2 linked regions of the Azospira inquinata genome follow. Each later gene encodes a partner of the first gene's protein in a complex. Links are inferred from orthologs where the notes say so. Each region holds a gene or a part of one and is shown in the gene's direction. Other genes may lie near its edges.

The links. Proteins that work in one complex are often made in the same cells at the same time.
Region 2: the proteins of Azoinq_RS10955 (region 1) and Azoinq_RS08655 are in contact, whole or in part, in a cryo-EM structure (PDB 8ZAL), measured with the Escherichia coli proteins. The link is inferred for Azospira inquinata from one-to-one orthologs.

What each region holds. Positions count from the first base shown.
Region 1 is NZ_CP064782.1:2,391,450-2,399,009, reverse strand. What follows is about bases 1,970-4,787. They hold Azoinq_RS10955 (HlyD family secretion protein), read left to right. Parts: upstream 1,970-2,683; coding sequence 2,684-3,892; downstream 3,893-4,787. Other genes in these bases: Azoinq_RS10950 (DHA2 family efflux MFS transporter permease subunit), read left to right, coding at 3,905-4,787; Azoinq_RS10960 (efflux transporter outer membrane subunit), read left to right, coding at 1,970-2,644. In the rest of the region: Azoinq_RS10975 (HNH endonuclease), read left to right, coding at 1-169; Azoinq_RS10970 (hypothetical protein), read right to left, coding at 187-426; Azoinq_RS10965 (MarR family winged helix-turn-helix transcriptional regulator), read left to right, coding at 727-1,221; more of Azoinq_RS10960, read left to right, coding at 1,205-1,969; more of Azoinq_RS10950, read left to right, coding at 4,788-5,458; Azoinq_RS10945 (DUF1987 domain-containing protein), read left to right, coding at 5,598-5,981; Azoinq_RS10940 (GGDEF domain-containing protein), read left to right, coding at 5,978-6,691; Azoinq_RS10935 (SpoIIE family protein phosphatase), read left to right, coding at 6,800-7,560. UniProt on the Escherichia coli protein: Part of the tripartite efflux system EmrAB-TolC, which confers resistance to antibiotics such as CCCP, FCCP, 2,4-dinitrophenol and nalidixic acid. EmrA is a drug-binding protein that provides a physical link between EmrB and TolC.
Region 2 is NZ_CP064782.1:1,878,731-1,886,343, reverse strand. What follows is about bases 2,423-5,293. They hold Azoinq_RS08655 (TolC family outer membrane protein), read left to right. Parts: upstream 2,423-3,114; coding sequence 3,115-4,473; downstream 4,474-5,293. Other genes in these bases: waaA (lipid IV(A) 3-deoxy-D-manno-octulosonic acid transferase), read right to left, coding at 4,869-5,293; Azoinq_RS08660 (rhodanese-like domain-containing protein), read left to right, coding at 2,784-3,107; Azoinq_RS08665 (protein-L-isoaspartate O-methyltransferase family protein), read left to right, coding at 2,423-2,776. Also shown: Azoinq_RS08670 (carbonic anhydrase family protein), read left to right, coding at 1-1,380; more of Azoinq_RS08665, read left to right, coding at 2,123-2,422; more of waaA, read right to left, coding at 5,294-6,167; waaC (lipopolysaccharide heptosyltransferase I), read right to left, coding at 6,170-7,198; Azoinq_RS08640 (glycosyltransferase family 2 protein), read left to right, coding at 7,327-7,613. UniProt on the Escherichia coli protein: Outer membrane channel, which is required for the function of several efflux systems such as AcrAB-TolC, AcrEF-TolC, EmrAB-TolC and MacAB-TolC. These systems are involved in export of antibiotics and other toxic compounds from the cell.

The sequences.
Region 1 (7,560 bases):
CCGGAAGGGCGCCCGCACGCCGGAGCAGGCGGGCATGACCTTGCGCTATGTGCCCTATGCCCCGTCCATTCACGAGGGACTGATTCTGGCCAACCGGCGCATTCTGGCGGACCAGATGGAATTCCTCGCCGCCCTGCTGCCCGCCAATTCCCGGCTACTGGCGGCCTGAAGCGGCGCTGCCAGACGTCAGGACTGGTAGGGGTTCTCCAGGGCCTGGACCATTTCCGTCAGGGCCTGACGCAGCTGATCTTCGCTACAGCCCATGAGCAGGCCGTCTTCCAGGGCATCCTGAGCCATCTGGCGCAATTCCCGGAAGTTTTCGTTGAGCACCTTCACCTTTTCCGTGCACGACACGGGGCTGCCGTCATCCCGGCGCCACACGGGCAGGGAAGGATCTTCAGGATTGACGGTGACGGACTGGGACATGACAAACTCCAAACGCCCAAAGGCTGGGCCAGCCCCCTATTCTCCCGAAGAACCGGTTCGGGGGAAAGGGCCCCGCCCCCTACGGTCCTTCCTCAACGCAGCCCCAGCCCGGTGGCTCGCCCCGGAAAAGAGTTGGAGATGGGCTGGGGATGGGCGCAGGAAGGGCTTTTCCTTCCAATGCCGCTCGTCTGCACCCGCCCTTTTCCCCATTTTCCTCCTTGACAATCACTGCCCAGGCAGCAAATAATTGCTGCCATAACAGTAAATGCCGAGACAGATACCCGGCTGACATTTTCCCCCATGCCCGACAGCGAACCCCTCTATACCCCGGAAACCTATACCCTGGACGACAGCATCGGCTATCTCCTCAGCTCGGTGAAAAACCGGCTGGTGCAGAGCATGGATGCGGAAATGGCCGATCTGGGGATGACCGGTGCCCAGCTGCCCATCCTCATGTCCCTGGCCCACGGCCGGGCCAAGACGGCAGCGGACCTGTGCCGCTGCATGAACTACGACACGGGCTCCATGACCCGGATGCTGGATCGCCTGGAAGAAAAAGGCATCATCGCCCGGGAACGAAGTGCCACGGATCGGCGCATCATTCACCTCAAACTCACCCCGGCCGGACGGGACATCTACCCGGCCCTGGTCAATAAAATCATCCGCGTCCTCAGCCTGCATCTACAAGGCTTCAGCGCCGAAGAACTGGACCTGTTCCGGGACTTCCTGCGCCGTATGCTGGCCAACGGGGCAGCGGCTGCCAACGGAGAACTCCCCCATGACCCCAATCCCTAAGCGACGCCTCGGCTGCCTCTCCGGTGCCGCCCTGGCCCTGCTCCTGGCCGGTTGCGCCAGTGACCTGAAACCCACGGCCCAACTGCTCAACAGCCAGCAGTTGGAAACCCGGGTCACCCTGGCCCAGGCCCCGGCCCGCAATGACGCCTGGCCCCGGGATACCTGGTGGCACAACCTGGGGGACCCCCAGCTAGACCGGCTGGTGGCGGAAGCCCTGGCGGGCAGCCCCAATCTGACTTTGGCCCAGGCCCGCTTCGCCCAGGCCAAGGCCTATATCGGCCTGGCCGAGAGCAGTGAAGGGGTACAGGTCAATGCCAGCACCAATATCCAGCGGGAACACTTTCCCGAGGGTTACCTGATTCCCCCGCCCTACGGCGGCGCCACCTACAACGTGGGCCAGCTGGGCCTGGATTTCTCCTATGAGCTGGATTTCTGGGGCCGCAACAAGGCGGGCATTGCCGCCGCCATTTCCCAGGCCAAGGCAGCGGAGGCGGAAAGCGCCGCCACCCGGCTGATGCTGGCAGTGGCCGTGACCCGCAGCTATATCCAGCTGGACCGGCAATATCACCTTCTGGACGTGGCCCAGCGCACCCTGGCCCAGCGGCAGAAAATCCTGGAACTGACCCGCCAGCGCTACGCCGCCGGGCTGGATTCCAGCATTGAACTGAAGCAGTCCGAAGGCTCCGTGCCCGCCGCCAAGACGGACGTGGAATCCATCAAGGAAAGTATCGACCTGCTGCGCCACCAGCTGGCCGCCCTCACCGGCGCCGGTCCGGACCGGGGTTTGAGCCTGCAACGGCCCAAGCTGGCCCCCGCCGCCCCCCTGGCCCTGCCCGCCGACCTGCCCGCTGAACTCCTGGGCCGTCGCGCCGATCTCACCGCTCAACGCTGGCGGGTGGAAGCGGCCACCAAGGACATCGCCGGGGCCAAGGCCGCCTTCTATCCCAACGTGAATCTGGCCGCCTTTGCCGGCTTCCAGAGCATCGGCCTGGGTAATCTGCTCCACGGGGTGAATAAGTCGGGCACCTTTGGCCCGGCCATCAGCCTGCCCATCTTTGACGGGGGCCGCCTGCGTAGCAACCTGGCCCTGAAAAACGGGGAATACGACGCCGCCGTGGCCCAGTACAACCAGACCCTTCTGGATGCGGTACGGGATGTGGCGGATCAGGTCAGCACCTGGCAATCCGTGGAACGCCAGCTGGTAGACCAGGCCCAGGCCCTCTCCGCCGCCGAACAGGCTTACGGCGCCGCCCAGCAGCGCTACGGCCAGGGGCTGGTGAGCTACCTCACCGTGCTTTCCGCCGAAAGCCAGGTGCTCACCCAGCGCCGCCTCCAGGCCGAACTCCAGGCCCGCCGGGCAGACACCGCCGTGGCCCTGATCCGGGCCCTGGGCGGTGGCTACCAAGCCCGGCCCCAATCCTAAAAATCCATTCCCCTATTCCCAGCCCCACAGAGAACTCCCATGGAAGCCAATCAAAAACCCTCCGCTCCCGTTGCCCCCGATCAGGCCCGCCGTCGCCGCCTGCTCCTCTCCCTGACCACCGCCGCCGCCCTGGTGGCCGTGGCCTACGGCGCCTACTGGGGCCTTTACGCCCGGCATTTCGAATCCACCGATGACGCCTATGTGGCGGGCAACCTGATCCAGCTCACGCCCCAGGTGGCGGGCACCGTGGTGTCCATCAACGCGGACGACACGGACCGGGTGGAAGCGGGCCAGGCGGTCATCAAGCTGGACCCGGCGGACACCAAGGTGGCCATGGATCAGGCCGAATCCCAGCTGGCCCAGGCAGTGCGGGACGTACGCGGCCTCTACGCCAACACCAGCCAGCTGGAGGCCAATGTGGCCCAGCGTCAGGCCGATCTGGACAAGGCCCAGGCCGACCTGGGACGGCGGGATAAGCTGGGCACCAGCGGCGCCGTCTCCGGGGAAGAACTGGCCCACGCCAAGGACCAGGTGAAGAGCGCCGCCGCTGCCCTGGCCGCCGCCCAGGAAGCCCTGGCCGCCAATCAGGCCCAGGTGGACAACACCAAGATCGCCACCCATCCCACGGTAGCCAAGGCCGCCGCCCACTTTGAAGAAGCCTATCTGGCCTACCACCGCACCATCATCCCGGCCCCGGTTACGGGCCAGGTGGCCCGGCGGGCCGTCCAGGTGGGCCAACGGGTAGCCCCGGGCACGCCCCTGCTGGCCATCGTGCCCCTGGAACACCTGTGGGTGGACGCCAATTTCAAGGAAGTGCAGCTACGTAAGATGCGCATCGGCCAGCCCGTGACCCTCTCCGCCGACATTTACGGCGGCAAGGTCAGCTACCACGGCAAGGTGGTGGGTCTGGGGGCCGGCACCGGCGCCGCCTTCGCCCTGCTCCCGGCCCAAAACGCCACGGGCAACTGGATTAAGGTGGTGCAGCGGGTGCCCGTGCGGGTCTCCCTGGACGCCAAGGAATTGCAGCAACATCCCCTGCGGGTGGGCCTGTCCATGGAAGCGGAAGTGGATACCCGGGACGATTCCGGCGCCCCTGTGGCCCAGGCGCCCCGGAGCGAAAGCACCTACGCCACCTCGGTGTATGAGACCCAGCTGAAGGAGGCGGATGCCCGCATCCAGGCCATCATCGCCGCCAACGGGGGCGCCAAGGCCAAGACCAAAGCCCCCGGGGCCCAGCCCCACGCCTGATCGGCATTTGCCATGACCGCCCATCAAGCCCCCCAGCCCCTGGCGCCTCTCCAGGGCATGGCCCTGGTGCTGGCCACCGTCGCCCTGTCCCTGGCCACCTTCATGCAGGTGCTGGACACCACCATTGCCAATGTGTCCATTCCCTCCATCGCCGGGGACCTGGGGGTCAGCTCCAGCCAGGGCACCTGGGTAATCACCTCCTTCGGCGTGGCCAACGCCATCGCCGTGCCCCTCACCGGCTGGCTGGCCCAGCGCATCGGCCAGGTACGCCTGTTCCTTTACGCCACCCTGGGCTTCGTCATCGCCTCCATTCTCTGCGGTCTGGCTTCCAGCCTGGGCCTGCTGGTGGCGGCCCGGATCATCCAGGGCGCCGTGGCCGGCCCCATGATTCCCCTCTCCCAGGCCCTGCTCCTGGCCTGCTATCCGCCCCAGAAGCGGGGCACGGCCCTGGCCCTATGGTCCATGACCACCGTGGTGGCGCCCATCTGCGGCCCCATCCTGGGGGGCTGGATTTCGGATAACTGGAGCTGGCCCTGGATTTTCTACATCAATGCCCCGGTGGGCCTGATTGCCTGCTATGTCACCTGGCGGGTGCTAAAAGGCAAGGAAACCGCCACCCGCAAGCTGCCCATCGACGGGGTGGGGCTGGCCCTGCTCATGGTCTGGGTGGGGGCCCTGCAAATCCTCCTGGACAAGGGCAAGGAGCTGGACTGGTTTGAATCTCCCCAAATCATCACCCTGGCGGTGGTGACCGTGCTGGGCTTCGCCTACTTCCTCATCTGGGAGCTGACGGAAAAGCATCCCATCGTGGATCTGTCCCTCTTCAAGGGGGCCAATTTCACCGTGGGCGCCGTGGGCACCAGCCTGGGATACGGGGTCTTTTTCGGCGGCGTGGTGGTCATGCCCCTCTGGCTGCAAACCCAGATGGGCTATACGGCCACCTGGGCTGGGCTGGTCACCGCCCCGGTGGGCCTGCTCTCCGTGCTCCTCTCCCCGGTGGTGGGCAAAACCATGCACAAGGTGGATCCCCGCATCTACGCCTCCCTGGCCTTTATTATCCTGGGGGTGGTGAGCTACCTGCGGGCCTGCTTCAGCAGCCAGGCGGACGTGGCCACCATCGTGCTGCCCCAGATCATCAACGGGGCGGGCATGGCCCTGTTCTTCATTCCCCTGGTGGGTATCACCCTCTCCGGACTGCATACGGATCAGGTGGCCAACGCCTCCGGGCTCTCCAATTTCATGCGCATCGTGGCCGGCAGCTTCGGCACCTCCCTCTCCACCACCCTCTGGGACCGGCGGGACAGCCTGCACCACGTGCGCCTGGAAGAGCATCTCACCGCCTACTCCCCCACGGTGACCCAGACCCTGGATCAGCTCAACGGCCTGGGCCTCACCCCGGACCAGTCCCGGGGCATGCTGGAACGGCTCCTGGCCAGCCAATCCTCCATGCTGGGCGCCAACGAATTTTTCTGGCTCTCCGCCATTCTTTTCCTCTGCCTGCTCCCCGTGGTCTGGTTCGCCAAGCCACCCTTCACCGCCGGTGGTCATGGGGGCGGTGAGCACTGAAGACAGCAACACACAAAAACCCGGGGTTTCCCCGGGTTTTTTTATGGCCGCAGGCCGCGTCACATGGCCTTCATACAAACGTAATAGGTGGTCCCCATACTCCCTTCCCAGGTCCCCAGCATTAGCGAACTCCCTATCCATGGACAACCTCTATATCCCTGCCGGCCGCGATACGCCGGAAGTGGATTTCCGTTTTGACGCCCACCGCCTCTCCCTGGCCGGAGAAGCCTACCCGGAAAACGCCGCCGCCTTTTTCGGTCCCCTGCTGGCCGCCACCCGGCGCTATTTACAGCAGCGGGACGGCCGTCCCCTGGAAGTCCATATCGATCTGGCCTACTTCAACAGTTCCAGCACCAAGGTGCTGTTCGACCTCTTTTCCCTGCTGGATCAGGCGGCGGCCCGGGAAAACGGGGTCCAGGTGGTCTGGCATTACGATCCGGAAGATGAAATGAGCCTGGAATTTGAACAGGATCTGGCCGCCGAATTCCGCCACCTGGATTGCCAGGCCCGGAGCAAGCCATGAGCGGGGAATTCAATCTTTTCGGGGAAGAAGAAAGCCTGGTGGCCGCCAGCCGGGCAGCCCTGGAACAGGGGGACGAGGCCGCCCGCCTGGGGGCCCTGCCCCTACTGCTCCAGGGCTACGAAAAGCTGCTGCGGGAAACCCGCCAGCTAATCAAGATTTCCGACCGGCGGGAAAAGGAAATGAACCGGCTCAACCGGCGCCTGGAACAGGCCACCAGCACCCTGGCCTACCAGGCGGAACACGATCCCCTCACCGGCCTGCTCAACAAGGGGGCCATCCGCCTGCGCCTGGACGAAGCCCTGGCCGCCGGCAGCTGCGCCCTGATTCTCCTGGATATCGACCATTTCAAGGCGGTGAACGACACCTACGGCCATCTGGCTGGCGACCTGCTGCTCCGGGGCCTGGGGGAACGGGTCCAGGAACAGCTGGCGCCGGACGATCTGCTGGGCCGCTTTGGCGGCGAGGAATTTCTCCTGGTGCTGCGCCAGCCCTCCCTGATCCAGGCCCGGGCCGCGGCGGAACGGGTGCGCCGGGCCGTGGGGGACAGCCCCTTTGAATGCGGCGACCACCTGCTCTCCGTCACCATCAGCCTGGGGGTCACCCTGGGCCAGATGGGGGAGGATTACACCCCGGCTTTCCAGCGCCTGGACCAGGCCCTTTACGCCGCCAAGCGGGGCGGCCGCAACCGGATCGAAGTGGGGGAGCCATGACCGCCCCGCCGCCGGGCTAAATCCCGCCCCCTCCCCTTTTTCATTTTTCAGCCATTGCCGGGCCGCCCACCCTTAGGGAGGGCCCCCCTACACCCACGGAGAAGTCCCATGAGTCCTGCCCAACTGTCCCTCGCCCCCGCCCCCCGGGGGCCCCGCCCGGGCCACGCCCGCCACCTGACGGAAAGCCTGCTGGTGGAAGTGCCCGCCGCCGCCCCGGACGACACCAATGAAAGCGTCTTCCGCATTTTTGAAACCCGGCCCGCCCTAATCGGCCTGCCCGTGGTGGAAAACGGGGTGCCCATCGGCCTTATCAACCGGAACATTTTCATGCAGAGCATGGCCCGTCCCTTTCACCGGGAACTGTTCCTGAAAAAGAGCTGCATCGCTTTCATGGACAAATCCCCCCTGGTGGTGGAAGGGGACACCTCCATCCAAGACCTGTCCTTCCGGGCCCTGGAAAACGGCACCAAAACCCTGGCGGACGGCTTCATCATTACCCAGGGCGGCCACTACGCGGGCATGGGCATCGGCCTGGATCTGGTGCGCACCATCGCGGACATGCAGGCGGAAAAAAACCGGCTGGTGATGGAATCCATCGGCTACGCCAGCATTATCCAAAAATCCCTGGGGCGGGCCTCCCGGGAAGCCCTGCGTCAGGAGCTGCCGGACCACTTTCTGCTCTGGGAACCCCGGGACGTGGTGTCCGGGGACTACTTCTACTTCCTGCCCCGAGAAGAAGGCTTTTTTGCCGCCCTCTTCGACTGCACCGGCCACGGGGTGCCCGGAGCCTTCATGACCCTGATCATGACCTCCTTCCTGCAAACCACCCTGACGGAAGAAAGCTGCCAGAACCCGGGAGCGGTGCTGGC
Region 2 (7,613 bases), 510 kb from region 1 along the record:
TCCAGCATCAAGAAGGAAGAAGCGGGCCGCATCACCGCCTGGGGCCGCATGGTGCTCAACCACGACCTGCCCGACGCCCAGAGCGGCGGCAGCTACCGAAGCATCGAGGTGCTGGGCCGTTACGATTGCAGCGGCCGCACCTACGCCACCTTGAAGCGCATCTACGTCAAAGCCTCCGGGGAAGTGCTGCGGGAAGAGGAACAGAAGGTGCTGGCGGACATGCCGGTGCATAGCAATACCCTGGACGACAAGGTGCTGCGCACGGTCTGCCGCCCCACCTCGGCCAAGGAACTGCGCAAGGCGGCAATGGGCACGGCGGTGAAGGCCAGCGACGTGGCCGATGCCCTGAAGGAAGCCAACGACAAGCTGCTCAAGAAAACCCTGGGCAAGGACAAAAAAGCCGGCCCCCGCCATAAGGACGATCTGGCCAGCAGCGCCGGGGGCAGCGACCCCAAGGGCAGCAAAGCGGAAAAGGGGGAAAAGGCAGAGAGGGGAGAGAAGGCGGAAGCCGCCGACCCGGATACCCTGGAAATTAAACCGCCCCGGTCCACGTACCGGGCGCCCCAACCCCGGCCCCGCAAACCGGTGCGCCACACCCCGCCTCGCCCCGCCACCCCGGCCAGCCCGACCACCGGCGCTACTGACACATCGGCGGCCGGCAACGCCCATGGGGCAAGCACGGCAACGGCAGACGGCCACGGCGGCGCCCCCCATTGGGATTACGAGGGCGCCAACGGGCCGGAGAACTGGGCCAATCTGAGCCCGGATTTCCACGCCTGCGCCGACGGCCATCGCCAATCCCCCATCGACATCCGGGACGGCATCAAGGTGGATTTGCCCCCCATCCGCTTCAACTACGCCCCCTCCCACTTCCAGATCGTAGATAACGGCCACACCCTCCAGGCCACCCTGGGCAACGGCAGCCTGACCCTGATGGGCAAGCCCTATGTGTTGAGCCAGATCCATTTCCACCATCCGGCGGAAGAAAAGGTGAACGGCCAGAGCTTCCCCCTGGTGGCCCATCTGGTGCATCGCTCGGCGGACAACCGGCTGGCGGTGGTGGCGGTACTGTTCACCCCGGGCAAGGAAAATCCGGCCCTGCAAACCCTCTGGGACTACATCCCCCTGGAACGGAACGCCCCGGTAGCACCTCCGGACGCGGCCATCGACCTCAACCAGCTGCTGCCGGACCAGCGGGACTACTACACCTACATGGGTTCCCTCACCACCCCGCCCTGCACGGAAGGGGTGCTGTGGCTGGTGCTGAAACAGCCGGTGGAAGTGTCCCCGGATCAGCTGGCCATTTTCGCCCGCCTCTACCCGGCCAACGCCCGCCCCATCCAGCCCCGGGGCGACCGGCTCATCAAGGAATCCCGGTAGGGACGGAGAGTAAGACCATCCCTGGGGCACGGGGGACGGAGTCGCAACGGCGCGGAATGGAGCGGGGGGCGGAGGCGCTGAGGCGGCCGCCCTTCGCCCTTCGCCCTTCGCCCTTCGCCCTTCGCCCCTTCGCCCCTTCGCCCCTTCGCCCCTTCGCCCTTCCACCCTTCCACCCTTCCACCCTTCCACCCTTCTGCCCTCTGCCCTCTGCCCTCTGCCCTCTGCCGTTTCCCATTGCGTTACCTGCCGCCTATCGCCTGACACTGGGAACTAGGGGGCCGAGCGCTGGCGGCTGAACCGGGCCGCCCGGGCGCGGCCGCCAGCGCCGTGCCATCTGACCGTTGCCACACACGTCCCGACCCCTCCGACCTGCCGACCTGGGGCCATCTCCGCTTGAATCCGCCCCCCTGAAGTGCCCGCCGCCCCGCGCCCTTGGCGACGCTCCCAGCTGAGCTTCCTGATAACGCCGCCCCTCAGCCCGTCCCCGGCAGTCCTCCTTCCGAACAAGCGCCCCGGCCCCCTGCCGGAACGGAAAGCTCCCCGCTCACCCCCCTCCCCTTGGCCGCCTTCCTCCTCCGTTTCCCGGCACCAGCCCGGCCCCAGCCGCCCCTGGCTTGGCGCTCTGACCGGAGACCTCCGCCCCCGGCGATGAAGGCAAACGGCTCGGGTATAATTGGTTTTTGTCGAGACATTAATATTAGCTTGCGCTAATATTCACCCACGGGGACAAGAGACAATGGAAATGAACCTGGAAAAAGCCCGCTTCAACATGATCGAACAACAGATCCGGCCCTGGGACGTGCTGGATCAATCCGTGCTGGACCTGCTCTGCGTGGTCAAGCGGGAAGAGTTCGTCCCCGCTGCCTACCAGAACCTGGCCTTCGCCGATCTGGAAATCCCCCTGGGTCACGGCGCCACCATGCTGTCCCCCAAATTCGAAGCCCGCATTCTGCAAGAACTGGCGGTACGTAAGACGGACAAGGTGCTGGAAATCGGCACGGGCTCCGGCTACATGGCCGCCCTCCTGGGCGCCCGGGCCCAACAGGTGACCACCCTGGAACTGGTGCCGGAGCTGGCCAAGCAGGCCAAGGCCAATCTGAACAAGGCCGGGGCCACCAATGTGGCGGTGGAAACCGCTGATGGCGCCCTGGGTTGGGCGGCCGGCGCCCCTTACGACGTGATCGTGGTGTCCGCCTCCCTGCCCTTCCTGCCCGAAGAACTCCTGGCCCAACTCAAAGTGGGCGGCCGCCTCGCCGCCGTGGTAGGCGACGCCCCGGTCATGGAAGCCCAGCTGGTGACCTGCACCGCCGAAGGCCAGTACGACACGGAAAACCTTTTTGAAACCGTGGCCGCCCCCCTGACGGGCGCCAAGCAAAAGGAACGGTTCACGTTCTAAGGACCCCATGAAACAGATCACCCCCCGGGAGCTGGCCGACTGGCTAGCCGACCCTCAGCGCCCCCGCCCCGTCCTGCTGGACGTGCGGGAGCCCAATGAAGTGGCTTTCTGCGCCCTGCCGGACACGGTCTCCATGCCCATGGGCACGGTGCCCCTGCGCAAGGGAGAGCTGGACCCGGAGGCCGTCACGGTGGTGATCTGTCACCATGGGGGCCGCAGCTTCCAGGTGGCCCAGTATCTGGAACAGTCCGGTTTCAGCCACATCATCAATCTGGCCGGGGGCATGCACGGGTGGTCCTGCGAAGTGGATCCCTCCGTCCCCACCTATTGAGGCCTTTATGAAAGTCTGCCTGACGCCCCTCGCCCTGGCCCTGCTGCTGTGGGGTCAGGCCGCTGCCGCCGCCAACCTGGCCCAGATCTACCGGGAAGCCCAGGACAACGACCCCCAATTCGCCAGTGCCAAGGCCACCCTGGACGCCCACCGGGAAGCGGAAGCCCAGGGCCTCTCGGCCCTGTTGCCCAACGTCTCCCTGGGGGCCCGGGCCGGGCACAACAACGTGGATATGAGTATCCACGATCCGTCCGCCACCAAGGATTACAGCTATAACAACCACGGCTACACCCTGTCCCTCACCCAGCCCCTGTTCCGCTGGCAGAGCAAGGTGCAGTACGACCAGGCCAAGCTCCAGGTGGCCCAGGCCGAGGCCCAGTTTCTGCAAGCCAAGCAGGATCTGATTCTGCGCACGGCCCAGGCCTATTTCGACGTGCTCTACGCCCAGGAAAACCTGCGCGCCGTCCTGGCCCAGAAAGCGGCCATCGGCCAGCAACTGGCCCTGGCCAAGAAAAGCTTTGAAGTGGGCACGGTGACCATCACCGACACCCACGAAGCCCAGGCCCGCTACGATCTGGCCCAGGCCCAGGAAATCGCCGCCCGCAACGATCTGGAAATCCGGGAACGGACCCTGCAAGCCATAATCGGCAAGGAAGGGGGGGACCTGGCCCGGCTGCGCAACGGCATCGCCCTGAGCGGCCCCAAACCGGCCCTCATGAACGACTGGGTGAATGCGGCAGAAAACGGCAACATCGGCGTTCAGGTGCAACAGATCGGTTCCGACATCGCCTCCCGGGAAGTGGAAAAACAACGGGCCGGCCATTACCCCACGGTGGATCTGGTGGCCAGCCGCAACCTGAACAGCCAGGGCCGCAGCTACACCGGCGCCGCCATTCCGGGCTACACCGTCATGCCCATTCCCTCCCTGGACCAGACCACCACCACCTTAGGGGTCCAGGTGAATATTCCCCTCTACCAGGGGGGCTATGTGGTGTCCAAGCAGCGGGAAGCGGCGGCCAATTACCAGGCCTCCCTTTCCGGCCTGGAAAACGCCCGGCGTCAGGCGGCCCTGGGCGCCCGCCAGTATTTTCTCGGGGTCACCAACGGTCTGGCCCAGGTTAAGGCCCTGGAAGCGGCCAACGTTTCCTCCAAGTCCGCCCTGGATTCCAACAAGCTAGGCTACGAGGTGGGGGTACGCATCAACATCGACGTCCTCAATGCGGAACAACAGGTCTATACCACCCGCCGGGATCTGGCCAAGGCCCGCTTCGACACCCTCATGGCCCAGCTGCGCCTGAAAGCCGCCGTGGGTACCCTGGGGGATGAGGACGTCCAGCAGGTGAACGCCCTTCTGGACAGCCACTAGCGCCACCGGGTCCCCCAATCCCCCACCACTCCCCGCCCCATGGCCCTCTGGCCCGGACGGGGAGTTTTGTTTTGAGGGACGGGAATGGGGGCAGAGGAGACGAGGGCCTCCCGGTGTCACGGGCAGGCTGGACGACTGTGCTTGGGGCAAGGAGCAACTGGGTAGCGGTGGCTGGGAGGAGCAGGGCCGCCCGCAGGAGGGAAGTATGCCTTGGCCGGTGAGGATTATTCTCTTGGGCCTGTCTCGGGCTGCTGGGTCGCGGGTCGCGGGTCGCGGGTCGCGGCAATACGTTACCTCATCCCACGGCTCCGCAGCGGCGGAGGGTCAGGCCCACCGACCTTGGCACTTCCCCCTGCCCACCCCCACTTCCCCCAATGGGGAGCAACGCCCGGGATTCAGTGGCCCTGGCCCAATACGTCGGCAATCAGGGCCAGGGTTCGGGCGGTGGCGCCCCGGTGGGCGGCGGCGAAGGCCTGGGCGGACAGGGCCATGGCCCGGCGTTCCTCGGGCTGACGAAAGAGGCCGCCCACCTCATGGACCAGGGCTTCCGGGCCGGGCAGGCGGCGGGCGGCGCCGCAGGCCACCGCATCCGCCGCCGCCTGGGCGAAATTGAAGGTGTGGGGCCCCACCAGCACCGGGCAGCCGCAGGCCGCCGCCTCGATGAGGTTCTGGCCGCCGAAGGGCAGCAGACTGCCGCCAATCAGGGCCAGGTCGGCGCAGGTGTAATAGGCGGGCATTTCCCCCAGGCTATCCCCCAGCCACACCCGGGTTTCCGGCCCGGGCAATCCCTCGCTGCGGCGCACTAGGCTCAAGCCCCGCTGGCGCACCAGGTCCGCCACCCCGTCGAAGCGCTGGGGATGGCGGGGAACCAGCACCAGGAGCAGGCCGGGGATGGCTAGGTGCTCCAAGGCATCCAGCACCAGGGCTTCTTCCCCATCCCGGGTGCTGGCCGCCAGCCATACCGGCCGGTCCCCCAGGACGGCCTTCCAGCCCTGGCCCAGGGCCAGCTTGTCTTCCGCCGGGGTAACGTCGAATTTCAGGTTGCCGCAGACCGTGATCGGGTCCGCCCCCAGGGCGGCCAGGCGGCCCCCATCCACCTCGGTCTGGGCGGCCACGGCACTCAACAAGCCAAAGGCGGGGCGAAACAGCAGGGGCAGCCGGGCATAGCCCGCCGCGGAACGGGCGGAGAGGCGGGCGTTCACCAGCACCAGGGGTACCCCGGCCCGGTGTCCCGCCGCCAGCAGGTTGGGCCACAGCTCGGTTTCCATGAAGAGTCCCAAAACCGGACGGAAATGGCGGAAAAAGCGGGCCACCGCCCCGGGGAAATCATAGGGGGCGTAGACGTAGCTCACCCGATGCCCCTGATCGCCCCACATTTCCTGGGCCGTGGCCCGGCCCGTGGGGGTCATGCCGGTGAGGAGCAGATGATGGTCTGGGTAGGCCGCCAGCAGGGCCCGCACCAGGGGCTGGACCGCCCGGGTTTCCCCCACGGACACCGCATGGAGCCAGATCAGGGGGGGCGGCACGTGTCCAGACCAAGGGGGCAGTTCCCCGTAAAACCCCAGGCGTTCCCCCCAATGGGCCCGGTATTCGGGCTGGCGCCGAGCCCGGAGCAGCAGGCGTAGGACCACCAGGGGCGCCGCCAGATATAGGAGCAGGGAGTAGGCCCAACGGGCCAGCCGGGCAAAGGGCATGGTCAGGCGCCGCCGTTCTGGATCGGGGCAGACGCCGCCTCAGCGGGGCCCCGGGGGCCCGGCCCCTGGGGCGCGGCCAGGGCCCGATCCACCGCCCCCAGAATGGTACCCAGATCCGGAGGCAGGCCTTTTTTGCCGTAGCTGGCGCAAAAGCCGTCACCGAACACCGCCGCCTGTTCCCCATCCGAATCGCAGAAAATACCCACGGTGGGCCGCCCCAGGGCGGCGCCGAAATGGGTGAAGCCCGTGTCCAGACCCACCACCAGGCGGCTGCCAGCAAGGAAACGGGCTGCCGTACCCAAATCCATGAGGGGGGGCACCACGGCCCCGGGCAACTGGGCCGCTAGGCGCTCGCTACGGGCCCGTTCCTCAGTGCTGCCCCAGGGCAGCAGGGCAACGATACCGTCTTCCGCCAGACGCCGCCCCACGGCCAGCCAGTTGTCTTCCGACCAGAGCTTGGGCGGCCGGCTGGCGGCGTGCATCAGCACCCCGTAGGGGCCCGTAGGCAGCCAGTCCACCTCCAGGGGCTGGGCGTGGATGCCGTAGCGGGGCGCCTGATCCAGGGCATAGCCCAGGGCCCCCGCCGCCACGGCCCGGCAGCGATCCACCACATGGCGGGACCAGGCGATGGGCAGGCGCTGATCGTAGAAGCGGGCGGCCGCCCCCTCCTTGATGCTGTGCCGATCCCCCCCCACCACCACCCCGCCCCGGGCCAGCCGGGCCACGGCCACGCTTTTCAGCAGGCCCTGGGTATCCAGGATGTAGTCGTAGCTTTCCGCCTGAAGCTCCCGCCGGAAGCGGCCCATTTCCCCCCAGGTGGCCCCCGTCAGGAGATGTTTGCGCCAGCGCCGCCAAGCAATGGGAATGATCCGGCGCACCCCGGGGTGGAGGCGGGGAATGGGCACATAGGCCTCCTCCGCCACCCAATCCACCTGGGCGTCGGGGAAGTGGGCCAGGATGTCGGTAACCACCGGGCAGTTATGGACCAGATCGCCCATGGAGGACATTTTCACCAGGAGGATTTTCAGCATGAGGTCCGTCAGAAAAGGTACAGCTCCCGGGCATGGGGACGGTCGCCGCCAGGGGCGACTGGGTCTGGCCGGTTTGGGCCCGGCCCGGGAAGATTTAGAATAGGGGACTGTTTCCATTATACCTGTCCATGCCCGCCCCCTCCTCCGCCGCCCCCTGCGCCCCCCGGCCGCCCCTATCCGCCGTCCTCATCACCCTGAACGGCGCCCGCAGCCTGGACGCCTGTCTGGCCAGCCTGGGCTTTGCCGAGGAAATCCTGGTGGTGGATTCGGGCAGCACGGACGACACCCGGGCCATCGCCGCCCGCCACGGGGCCCGGGTTCTCCATCAGGACTGGCTGGGCTTCGGCCCCCAGAAGCAGTTTGCGGTGAGCCAGGCCCGCCATCCCTGGGTCTTCTGCATAGACGCGGACGAGGT